DNA from 2 places in the Pseudomonas sp. FP597 genome. Region 2 is predicted to be linked to the other one. Evidence: predicted binding sites of a transcription regulator. Region 2 holds the regulator's gene; the other holds the start of a gene.
What was found. The regulator FliA, encoded in region 2, starts transcription of late flagellar genes. The targets are predictions, from matches to a motif close to CTAAAGTTTNNNNNNNNNNNGCCGNTAA.
Positions count from the first base shown of each region.

Region 1: a site for FliA is predicted at 3,524-3,551, ahead of PSH66_RS29020 (methyl-accepting chemotaxis protein). Genes of this name have one in related genera too.

Region 1 is NZ_CP117432.1:6,300,038-6,305,194, reverse strand. It holds gene PSH66_RS29035 (bifunctional diguanylate cyclase/phosphodiesterase) at 1-927, shown strand, start outside; partial or broken gene PSH66_RS29030 (NorM family multidrug efflux MATE transporter) at 996-2,400, opposite strand; gene PSH66_RS29025 (LysR substrate-binding domain-containing protein) at 2,553-3,473, shown strand; gene PSH66_RS29020 (methyl-accepting chemotaxis protein) at 3,653-5,157, shown strand, end outside.
Region 2 is NZ_CP117432.1:4,584,442-4,589,598, forward strand. It holds gene PSH66_RS20850 (chemotaxis protein CheA) at 1-1,715, opposite strand, end outside; gene PSH66_RS20855 (protein phosphatase CheZ) at 1,727-2,515, opposite strand; gene PSH66_RS20860 (chemotaxis response regulator CheY) at 2,534-2,908, opposite strand; gene fliA (RNA polymerase sigma factor FliA) at 3,077-3,817, opposite strand; gene fleN (flagellar synthesis regulator FleN) at 3,814-4,647, opposite strand; gene flhF (flagellar biosynthesis protein FlhF) at 4,752-5,157, opposite strand, start outside.

The sequences.
Region 1 (5,157 bases), 1.7 Mb from region 2:
GGCGTGGCCCATGCCCGCGCCCGCGCCGGTGCCGACCCGCTGATGTGGCACGCGCATATCGCCATGCAGCAAGCCAAGAGCACCCAGGGCTGCACCTTTCATATCTTCAACGAACGTATCAACCGTAATGCACGCAGCCTGGCCGACCTGGAAAGCGAACTGCGCCGGGCACTGCGCCGCGATGAACTGGAGCTGCATTACCAGCCGCGCCTGGATTTGGACGACGGGCATATCGTCGGCCTGGAAGCCCTGGTGCGCTGGCGCCATGGCGAGCGCGGCCTGTTGCCCCCCAGCGAATTCGTGCCGCTGGCCGAGCAGAGTGGCCTGATCGTGCCGTTGGGCTACTGGGTGATCTCCCGAGCCCTGCGTGACATGCAAGACCTGCGTGAACGCGGCCTGCCGCCGTTGCATATGGCGGTCAACCTGTCGTTCCGCCAGTTTCAGGACAGCCAGTTGCTCTCCACCCTCAGCCGGCTGATTGCCGAGCGTGGTGTGGAGGCGCAATGGCTGGAGTTCGAGTTGACCGAAACCGCCGTGATGCGCCGCAGTGACCTGGTCAAGCAGACCATGGACGCCCTCGGTCGCCTGGGCGTGCGGTTTTCCCTGGATGACTTCGGTACCGGTTTCTCGTCGTTCGTACACCTCAACAGCCTGCCGATTGCCTTGTTGAAGATCGACAAGAGCTTCGTCGGTGGCATGGAAGAACGCGAAGAGAACCGCAAGCTGGTACACGCCATGATCAATTTGGCCCACAACCTCAACCTGGAAGTGGTGGCCGAGGGGGTCGAAACCCCTGAACAGCTTGCATTGCTAAGGCTGTTCGGCTGCGACCAGGCCCAGGGTTACCTGATCAGCAAGCCGTTGCCGTTGCCTGAGTTGGTGGAATACCTGACGTTTGGCAAGAACCAGCAGGTTTTACTCGGTTGAATTGAGAGCCCAGTCAAACTGTGGAAGGGAGCGAGCCCGCCCACAGTTTTTTTGGCCGAGTAAAACCCTTACTCCGTCTGTGCGACCTGAAACGAACCTTGCGCCTCAGGCTCCAGCCGAATCATGCGCTTCATCTTCGCCTCGAAGGCCCAGGTCAGGCTCACTGCCGCACAGGCCAGACCCAGCGCCAAACCCCACCACACACCGGTTGGACCCCAGCCCAGGGTGAACGCCATCAGCCAGGCCGAAGGCGCGCCAATCAACCAGTAGCAGCCCGCACCGATCAGAAAGGTGGTCTTGGCGTCCTTGAGTCCGCGAATGCAGCCCATGGCGATGGTTTGCACGCCGTCGAACAGCTCGAACCAGGCGGCAACGGCGAGCAGGCTGACGGCCAGGACGATCACGTCATGGAACGCCGGGTTGTGGTGATCGATGAGCAGTCCGATCAGGGGATCGGAAAACAGCCACAGCACCGCGGCGAATCCCAACATCACCGTGGCACCAAAACCAATGCCGACGCGACCGGCCAGGCGCGCCTGCAGCAATTGCCCGGCGCCATAGTGCTGACCGATGCGCATGGTCACCGCGTAGGACATGCCCGCCGCGCACCATGAACGCCACCGAGACGATTTGCAGGGCCACCTGATGCGCCGCCAGTTGCGTACTGCCCATGGTGCCCATGCACAGCGCGGCAAAGGCAAACAGCCCGACTTCCACCGCATAGGTGCCGCCAATCGGCAGGCCCAGGCGCCACAGTTCGCGCAGATACTGGGTGTTGAGGCGCAACAGGCCGATGCCCAGCGGGTAAGCGGCATAAGCGCGGTTGCTGCGGATGTACCACATCAACGTCAATGCCATGCCATTGGCGACGATGGCCGTGACCAGGCCAATACCCATCAAGCCCAGTTTTGGCAGGCCGAACATACCTTCGATCAGCGCGTGGTTGAGCAGGTAATTGAGCACGGTGCCGCCGAGGCTGATCACCATCACCGGGGTGGCCTTGCCAATGGCGCTGGTGAAGCCGCGCAAGGCCATGAAACTCAGGTAGCCGGGCAGGGCGAACGGCAGGATCGTCAGGAACAACCCTGCCGACTGCACGTTGGTTTCGGTCTGGCCGAACATCAGCAGCACGGGCTTGAGGTTCCACAGCAACAACGCTGCCGCCAGGGCCATCAGCCACGCCAGCCATAGCCCGGCCTGGGTCAGGCGGGTGGCGCCTTGGATATCGCCCGCGCCGTGACGGATCGCCACCAGGGTGCCGACGGCGGCAATCACGCCGATGCAGAAGATCGATACGAACGAATAGCTCGCCGCTCCCAGGCCACCACCGGCCAAGGCTTCGGGACTCAGGCGCGCCATCATCAGCGTGTCGGTCAGCACCATCAGCATGTGCGCCAACTGCGAGGCGATCAGCGGCCCTGACAACCGCAGAATGGCCCAGAGTTCGGTACGTGCCGGATGCCGCATGATCATCACACTCAAAAAGTCAGAGGGTTGGGGGAAGGTTGATTCTCGGTGCTCCCAGCCCATTGCACAAAGGGATAAAAGCGATCGTTCACATGATTAAAACTCATGCCTGATTGATTCTGGTAGGGTTTCAACATCCTGCTGTTGGAGCTTTCCTTATGTCTCGTCGTCTTCCTCCTCTTTATGCTTTGCGTGCATTTGAAGCGGCCTCCCGGCACAACTCCTTCACCCGTGCCGCCGAAGAGTTGTCGATTACGCAAAGTGCGGTGAGCCGGCATATCCGTACGCTCGAAGAGTTTTTCGCCTGCCGCCTGTTCCAGCGCAGCGGTCGTACGTTGCAGCTCACAGAAGCGGCGCGCTTGCTGTTGCCCGGTGTGCGCGAGGGCTTTGCCGCGCTGGAACGGGCCTGCCATACCCTGAACGCTGAAGATGACATCCTGCGCATGAAGGCGCCGTCCACCCTGACCATGCGCTGGCTGTTGGCCCGACTCAGCCGCTTCCGGCATTTGCAACCAGGCAACGAAGTGCAATTGACGAGCGCGTGGATGAGCATCGATGAAGTGGACTTCAATCAGGAACCTTTCGATTGCGCGGTGTTGTTGAGTAATGGTCATTTCCCGGCAGATTGGGAGGCCTGTTACCTGTACCCGGAAATGTTGATCCCGGTAGGTGCCCCCAATCTATTGAGCGACGGACCTTGGGATGTCGCACGGCTGGCAACGGCCGAGTTGTTGCATCCCACGCCTGACCGGCGTGACTGGCGCTACTGGCTGGAGCGGATGGGGCTGTCGTCTCAGGTGTCGCTCAAGGGCGGCCAGGTCTTCGATACGCTGGAGTTGGGCATGATCGCTGCGGCGCGCGGTTATGGCGTGTCCATGGGCGATCTGCTGATGGTCGCCGAAGACGTTGCCCAGGACCGGCTGAGCCTGCCATGGCCAACCGCCGTGGCCAGTGGAGAGAGTTACTATCTGGTATGGCCGAAAACCCGTCCCGGTGGGGAACGTCTGCGACGCTTGGCGGAATTTCTGCAAAGTGAGGTGCAGGCCATGGTTTTACCGGCAGTGGAGCGTCTCGATTGAGCCGGTTTTGCATGATCGCGCAACCGTTTGCGTGATGCCCCTGCGATTCACTCAAGTATTGCAAATCGCTGCCGAAGTAGGTGTATCGGAACCATCGTGCATCCACGTTTTCCCCACCAGATAATTTGCCGAGCAGCGCTATGAGATCAGGACGATCCTGGCCTCGGCCAGGAGCTGTCATGTCTCAACCTCGCGCCCGGATCGCCTCCCAGTTAGGTCTCGCATTAGCCGTGATTCTGGCTGTCGCCATTGGCGGCAGTACGGTTTTCGCCCTGCGTTCCCTCGACGCCGCCAACCTCGATACCCGTGAGGAACATCTGGCCAGCGAGGCACGCCTGCTCGCCGATCAGCTCAACACCTTTCATAGCACGTTGCGCGAGAGCACCCAACGCCTGACGGGGCTGTTTGAAAAGCGTTTCAGCGCCGGGTTGAGCGTGCAGACCGATAAGTCGATCACGGTGGCGGGTGTTCAGACCCCGAGCCTGTTGTTGGGTAGCGAAGTGCTCAACAACAACTTCACGGAGGTCGACGAGTTCAAGCAGATGTCGGGCGGCGTGGCGACGGTCTTTGTGCGCAGCGGCGATGACTTTATCCGTGTGAGCACGTCCCTGACCAAGCAGGACGGTAGCCGCGCCATCGGCACCGTGCTGGACCGCCAGGGGCCGGCTTACCAGCGTGTGCTCGGCGGCCAGGCGTATATCGGACGCGCGGTGTTGTTCGACCGCTCGTATATGACCCAATACAGCCCCGTTCGCGATGCCGGCGGTAAAGTGATTGCCGTGCTGTTTATCGGTTTTGACTACACCGATGCCCAGGCCGCTCAGTTCGAAAACCTCAAGCGCTTCCGCATTGGCCAGACCGGTTCCCTGGCGCTGCTCGACGAGCAAAAGCGCTGGCTGGTGCCACCGGCGGGTGTGCAGGCACTGGATCAGGCGGTGCCGGTGATGCTGGACCTGGCCAAGACCCCAGGTAAAGGCCGCTTCTGGAGCGACAGGAACGAAGACTTCTACAGCGTTTCGGTACCTTTTGACGGTGGCCCCTGGGCCGTGGTTGCGAGCATGCCGAAAGCCGAAATCCGCGCGGTTACCTGGGCGGTCGGCATTCGCCTGGTGATCGGCAGTGTGCTGGCGATGCTGCTGGCGGTAGGCGCTACGGTCTGGCTGCTGCGCAGCAAGTTGCAGCCGCTGAGTGACCTGGTACGCCAGGCTGAAGCCTTGGGCGCTGGCGACCTGAGCGCACGTCTCAATGTGTCCAGCCATGACGAAATTGGCCAGCTGGCGCGCAGCTTCAACCAGATGGGTGAGGCGCTGTCGACCATGGTGTCGCATATTCGCAAGGCTGCTGAAGAGGTCAATAGTCGTGCCCAGGCTTTGTCAGGTTTGTCCGGTGGGGCCTATGAAGGCATGGAGCAGCAGTCCGGCGAGATCACCAGCATGGCTGGCGCAGTGGAAGAGTTCAGCGCCACTTCGCTGAATATTGCCGACAACATGGGCGCCACCGAGCGCCTGGCCCAGGAAAACGCTCAACAAACCCGAATCGGGCGCAACTCGATGCAAGAGGCGTCGTCGTCCCTGGAACACATCGCCACCGCCCTGAACAGTACCGCCACCGTGATCAACACCTTGGGTCAACGCTCCCAGGAAATCGGCGGTATCGTCGGGGTGATCACCTCCATTGCCGAACA
Region 2 (5,157 bases):
ACGTCCATGCCGACGCCACGGCCCGACACATCGGAAATCTCGGTCTTGGTCGAGAAGCCCGGGGCGAAGATCAGGTTGTAGCACTCGGTGTCGGTCAGGCGGTCGGCGGCGTCCTTGTCCATCACGCCACGCTTGACCGCGATGTTGCGCAATATCGTCGGGTCCATGCCCTTGCCGTCATCGGTGATCGACAGCAGGATATGGTCGCCTTCCTGCTCCGCCGCCAGAATCACCTTGCCGCCACGGGACTTGCCCGAGGCTTCGCGTTCTTCCGGCGTTTCGACGCCGTGGTCGACCGCGTTGCGCACCAAGTGGACCAGCGGGTCGGCCAGGGCCTCGACAAGGTTTTTGTCGAGGTCGGTTTCTTCACCCACCAGTTCCAGGTTGATCTCTTTCTTCAGCTGGCGCGCCAGGTCACGGACCAGGCGCGGGAAGCGGCCGAAGACTTTCTTGATCGGCTGCATCCGCGTTTTCATCACCGCGGTTTGCAGGTCGGCGGTGACCACATCGAGGTTCGACACCGCCTTTTGCATGGCCTCATCGCCACTGCTCAGGCCCAGGCGCACCAGGCGGTTACGCACCAGCACCAGTTCGCCGACCATGTTCATGATGTCGTCCAGGCGCGCGGTATCGACGCGCACGGTGGTTTCGGCTTCACTGGCGGGTTTGTCCGCAGGCGGTGCCGCGGCGGCGGCACGTGCTGGGGCTGGGGCCGGCGTTGGGGCCGCTGCCGGAGCAGGAGCCGGTTTGGCGGCTGGAGCGGCGGCTTTGGCCGGCGCGGCGGCTTTGGCGACAACCGGTGCGGGCGCAGCGACGGCTGCCGTCGAGACGGCTTCGCTGAACTTGCCCTTGCCGTGCAAATCGTCGAGCAGGGCTTCGAATTCGTGATCGGTGATCAAGCCATCAGCGGCGGGCGCAGCGCTGGCTGCAGGCGCGGCGGCGGTGGCGGTGGCAGCGACTGCCGGCAAGGCGTCGGCGGCAAACGTGCCTTTGCCATGCAGTTGGTCGAGCAACGCTTCGAATTCGTCGTCGGTGATGTCGGTGCTGACAGGCGCGGCCGGTGCAGCCGGTGCAGAAGCGGCAGGCGCGACCGCATCGGCAGCGAACTGGCCCTTGCCATGCAACTGGTCGAGCAGCGACTCGAATTCCGCGTCGGTAATGTCTTCGCTGGTCGGCGCCGCTGCCGGGGCCACAGTGGCCGGCGCTTCGGCTTCGGCCTTGACGGCACTGAGCGAGTCGAGCAGCTGTTCGAACTCAGTGTCCGTCACATCGGGCTCAGGCTCCGGTTCAGGCTCCGCTTCGACCACCGGCGCCGCCGAGGTGTCCGCAGGCTCCGCATAGCGCGCCAGGGCGGCCAACAGTTCCGGCGTGGCTGCGGTGATCGGGGCACGTTCACGCACTTGGCTGAACATGCCGTTGACCGCATCCAGTGCTTCGAGAATCACGTCCATCAACTCCGAATCAACGTGACGCTCACCCTTGCGCAGGATGTCGAAAACGTTCTCGGCGATGTGGCAGCACTCCACCAGCTCATGGAGCTGGAGGAAGCCGGCGCCCCCTTTTACAGTGTGAAAACCGCGAAAAATTGCATTGAGCAGGTTCGCATCATCTGGGCGGCTTTCCAGCTCGACCAGTTGTTCGGACAGTTGCTCTAAAATTTCGCCGGCCTCTACAAGGAAATCCTGAAGGATCTCTTCATCGGCGCCGAAGCTCATGTGGGTGCTCCTTAGAAGCCTAAACTGGATAACAGGTCATCTACGTCATCCTGACCTGACACAACGTCTTCACGTTTATCGGCATGAATCTGCGGACCTTCACCCTTGGCGAGATGTTTTTGTGGATCTTTTTCCGAGAGGATCGCTTCGCGGTCATGTTCGATACCGGCAAAACGATCGACCTGGCCTGCCATAAGCACCAATTTGAGCAAGTTACTTTCCACTTCGGTGACCAATTGGGTCACGCGCTTGATCACCTGACCAGTGAGGTCCTGGTAATCCTGGGCCAGCAGAATGTCGTTGAGGTTGCTGGAAACCGTACGGTTTTCCTGCTCGCTGCGTGACAGGAACCCTTCGACCCGGCGGGCCAGTTCACGGAACTCTTCAGCGCCCACTTCGCGGCGCATGAAGCGGCCCCAGTCAACGCTCAGGGCCTGGGCTTCGGTGGCCATGCCGGTCACCAGCGGCGTGGCGTTTTCCACCAGGTCCATGGTGCGGTTGGCCGCCGCTTCAGTCAGCCTGACCACATAGGACAGACGCTCGGTGGCGTCGGTGATCTGTGAGATTTCTTCGGCCTGGGGCATGTGCGGGTCAATCTGGAAATTGACGATCGCGCTGTGCAGCTCGCGTGTGAGCTTGCCCACTTCCTGGTACAGGCCTCGGTCACGGGTCTGATTGAGCTCATGGATCAACTGCACCGCGTCACCGAACTGGCCTTTTTCAAGGCATTCGACCAACTGGTGAGCATGTTTTTTCAGGGTGGACTCAAAGTCTCCCTGTGACGTTTCGTTATGCTCCATAGCTCCCCCGCGATGGCATTAGCCGTGGATGCGTTCGAAGATTTTTTCGATCTTCTCTTTCAAGGCCTGTGCAGTGAATGGCTTGACCACGTAACCGTTGACCCCGGCCTGGGCGGCCTCGATGATCTGCTCACGCTTGGCTTCGGCGGTCACCATCAACACGGGAAGGCTGCGCAGTTTTTCGTCGGCGCGCACGTGGCGCAGCAGGTCGATACCGGTCATGCCCGGCATGTTCCAGTCGGTTACCAGAAAGTCGATGCTCCCGCTGTTGAGGATCGGAATCGCCGTCAGGCCGTCATCCGCCTCGACCGTGTTGGTGAACCCAAGGTCACGCAACAGGTTTTTTATGATCCGCCGCATCGTTGAGAAGTCATCAACGATGAGGATTTTCATGTTCTTGTCCAATTCGACCTCCAAGCAGTCTTAAACGCGCCCAGCACCTGGACGCGCCATTTCAATCAACAGGCATTACACAAATAGGACTGCCGGGGCCACCACGGGCCGAACCACGAAAATCAAACGCCCTCGCGGTATCGCTTTGCAGTGTCCCCACACTGCCTGTCAGCGCGCTCGCCACTCTCCCAAACGCCCCCGCAAACGGGCGGCGCATTGGCTGTGCAACTGGCTGACCCGCGATTCGCTGACACCCAGGACCTCACCGATTTCCTTGAGGTTCAGCTCTTCGTCGTAGTACAGCGCCAACACCAATCGCTCACGTTCCGGCAAATTGGCGATGGCGTCCGCCAACGCACCCTGGAAGCGTTGATCTTCCAGGTCGCGCGACGGCTCCATGTGTGCGCTCGCGCCGTCCTCGTGCAGCCCTTCGTGTTCGCCGTCCTGCAACAGGTCGTCGAAACTGAACAGGCGGCTGCCCAAGGTATCGTTCAAAATCCCGTAATAATCGTCGAGACTCAATTGGAGTTCGGCCGCAACTTCGTGATCTTTAGCGTCGCGACCGGTTTTTGCTTCAATTGCCCGAATTGCGTCACTGACCATGCGCGTATTGCGGTGAACCGAACGTGGCGCCCAATCCCCCTTGCGCACTTCATCGAGCATCGCGCCACGAATGCGGATACCCGCATACGTCTCGAAACTGGCGCCTTTGCTGGCATCGTATTTGGTCGACACTTCGAGCAGGCCGATCATGCCGGCCTGGATCAGGTCTTCGACCTGGACGCTGGCGGGCAGGCGTCCCAGCAGGTGATAGGCAATGCGTTTGACCAGCGGCGCATAGCGCTCGATCAACTCACCCTGGCTGTCACGGGCGGACTTCTTATAAGCGTTATAGCCGTTCGCTGTCATAGCACAGGTCCTGCGCTCGTCTGATGCACCAATCGTTCGACGAAAAACTCCAGATGCCCCCGAGGGTTGGCAGGCAAGGGCCAGGTATCGACCTTCTGGGCAATCGCCTTGAACGCCAAGGCGCACTTGGAACGAGGGAACGCTTCGTAGACTGCACGCTGCTTTTGCACAGCCTTGCGCACGCACTCGTCGTAGGGAACTGCACCAACGTATTGTAAGGCGACATCGAGAAAACGATCCGTGACCTTGGTCAACTTGGCGAACAGGTTGCGTCCTTCCTGCGGGCTCTGGGCCATGTTGGCCAGCACGCGGAAGCGGTTCATGCCGTAGTCACGGTTAAGCAGTTTGATCAGGGCGTAGGCGTCGGTGATCGAGGTGGGTTCATCGCAGACCACCAGCAGTACTTCCTGCGCCGCGCGCACGAAGCTGACCACGGACTCGCCGATCCCGGCGGCGGTGTCGATCACCAGCACGTCGAGGTTGTCGCCAATATCACTGAAGGCCTGGATCAGGCCGGCATGCTGTGCCGGGCTCAGGTGCACCATGCTCTGGGTGCCCGACGCGGCCGGCACGATGCGGATCCCGCCAGGGCCCTGCAGCAGCACATCGCGCAGCTCACAGCGCCCCTCGATCACATCGGCCAGGGTGTGTTTGGGCGTCAGCCCCAGCAGAACGTCGACGTTCGCCAGTCCCAGGTCAGCATCCAGCAGCATGACGCGACGGCCAAGCTCTGCAAGCGCCAGGGACAAATTCACTGACACGTTAGTTTTTCCGACGCCACCTTTGCCGCCGGTCACCGCGATCACCTGTACGGGATGCATGCTGCCCATTTTATTTCTTTACCTTGTCTTGCTTAGACGCAGGCTACATGGCTTGGCCGCGTGAATCGCTTGCAGACCATCGATGTAGATACATTTCACGGTGCTCATCGACTTCAACCGACCCGTTTTGCCGGGTGGTGGTAGAGATCGGCGAACATGTCGGCCATCGCTTCCTCGCTAGGCTCGTCTTGCATTTGTACGCTCACGGCACGGCTGACCAACTGATGACGGCGCGGCAGATGCAAATCATCCGGGATCCGCGGCCCATCGGTCAGGTAGGCAACCGGTAATTCATGGCTGATCGCCAGGCTCAACACTTCGCCCAGGCTGGCGGTTTCATCCAGTTTAGTCAGGATGCAGCCGGCCAGGCCGCAACGTTTGTAGCTGTGATACGCAGCGGTCAGAACCTGTTTCTGGCTGGTGGTTGCAAGCACCAGGTAATTTTTCGACTTGATGCCACGTCCAGCCAGGCTTTCCAGCTGCAGGCGCAACGCCGGGTCGCTGGCTTGCAGGCCGGCG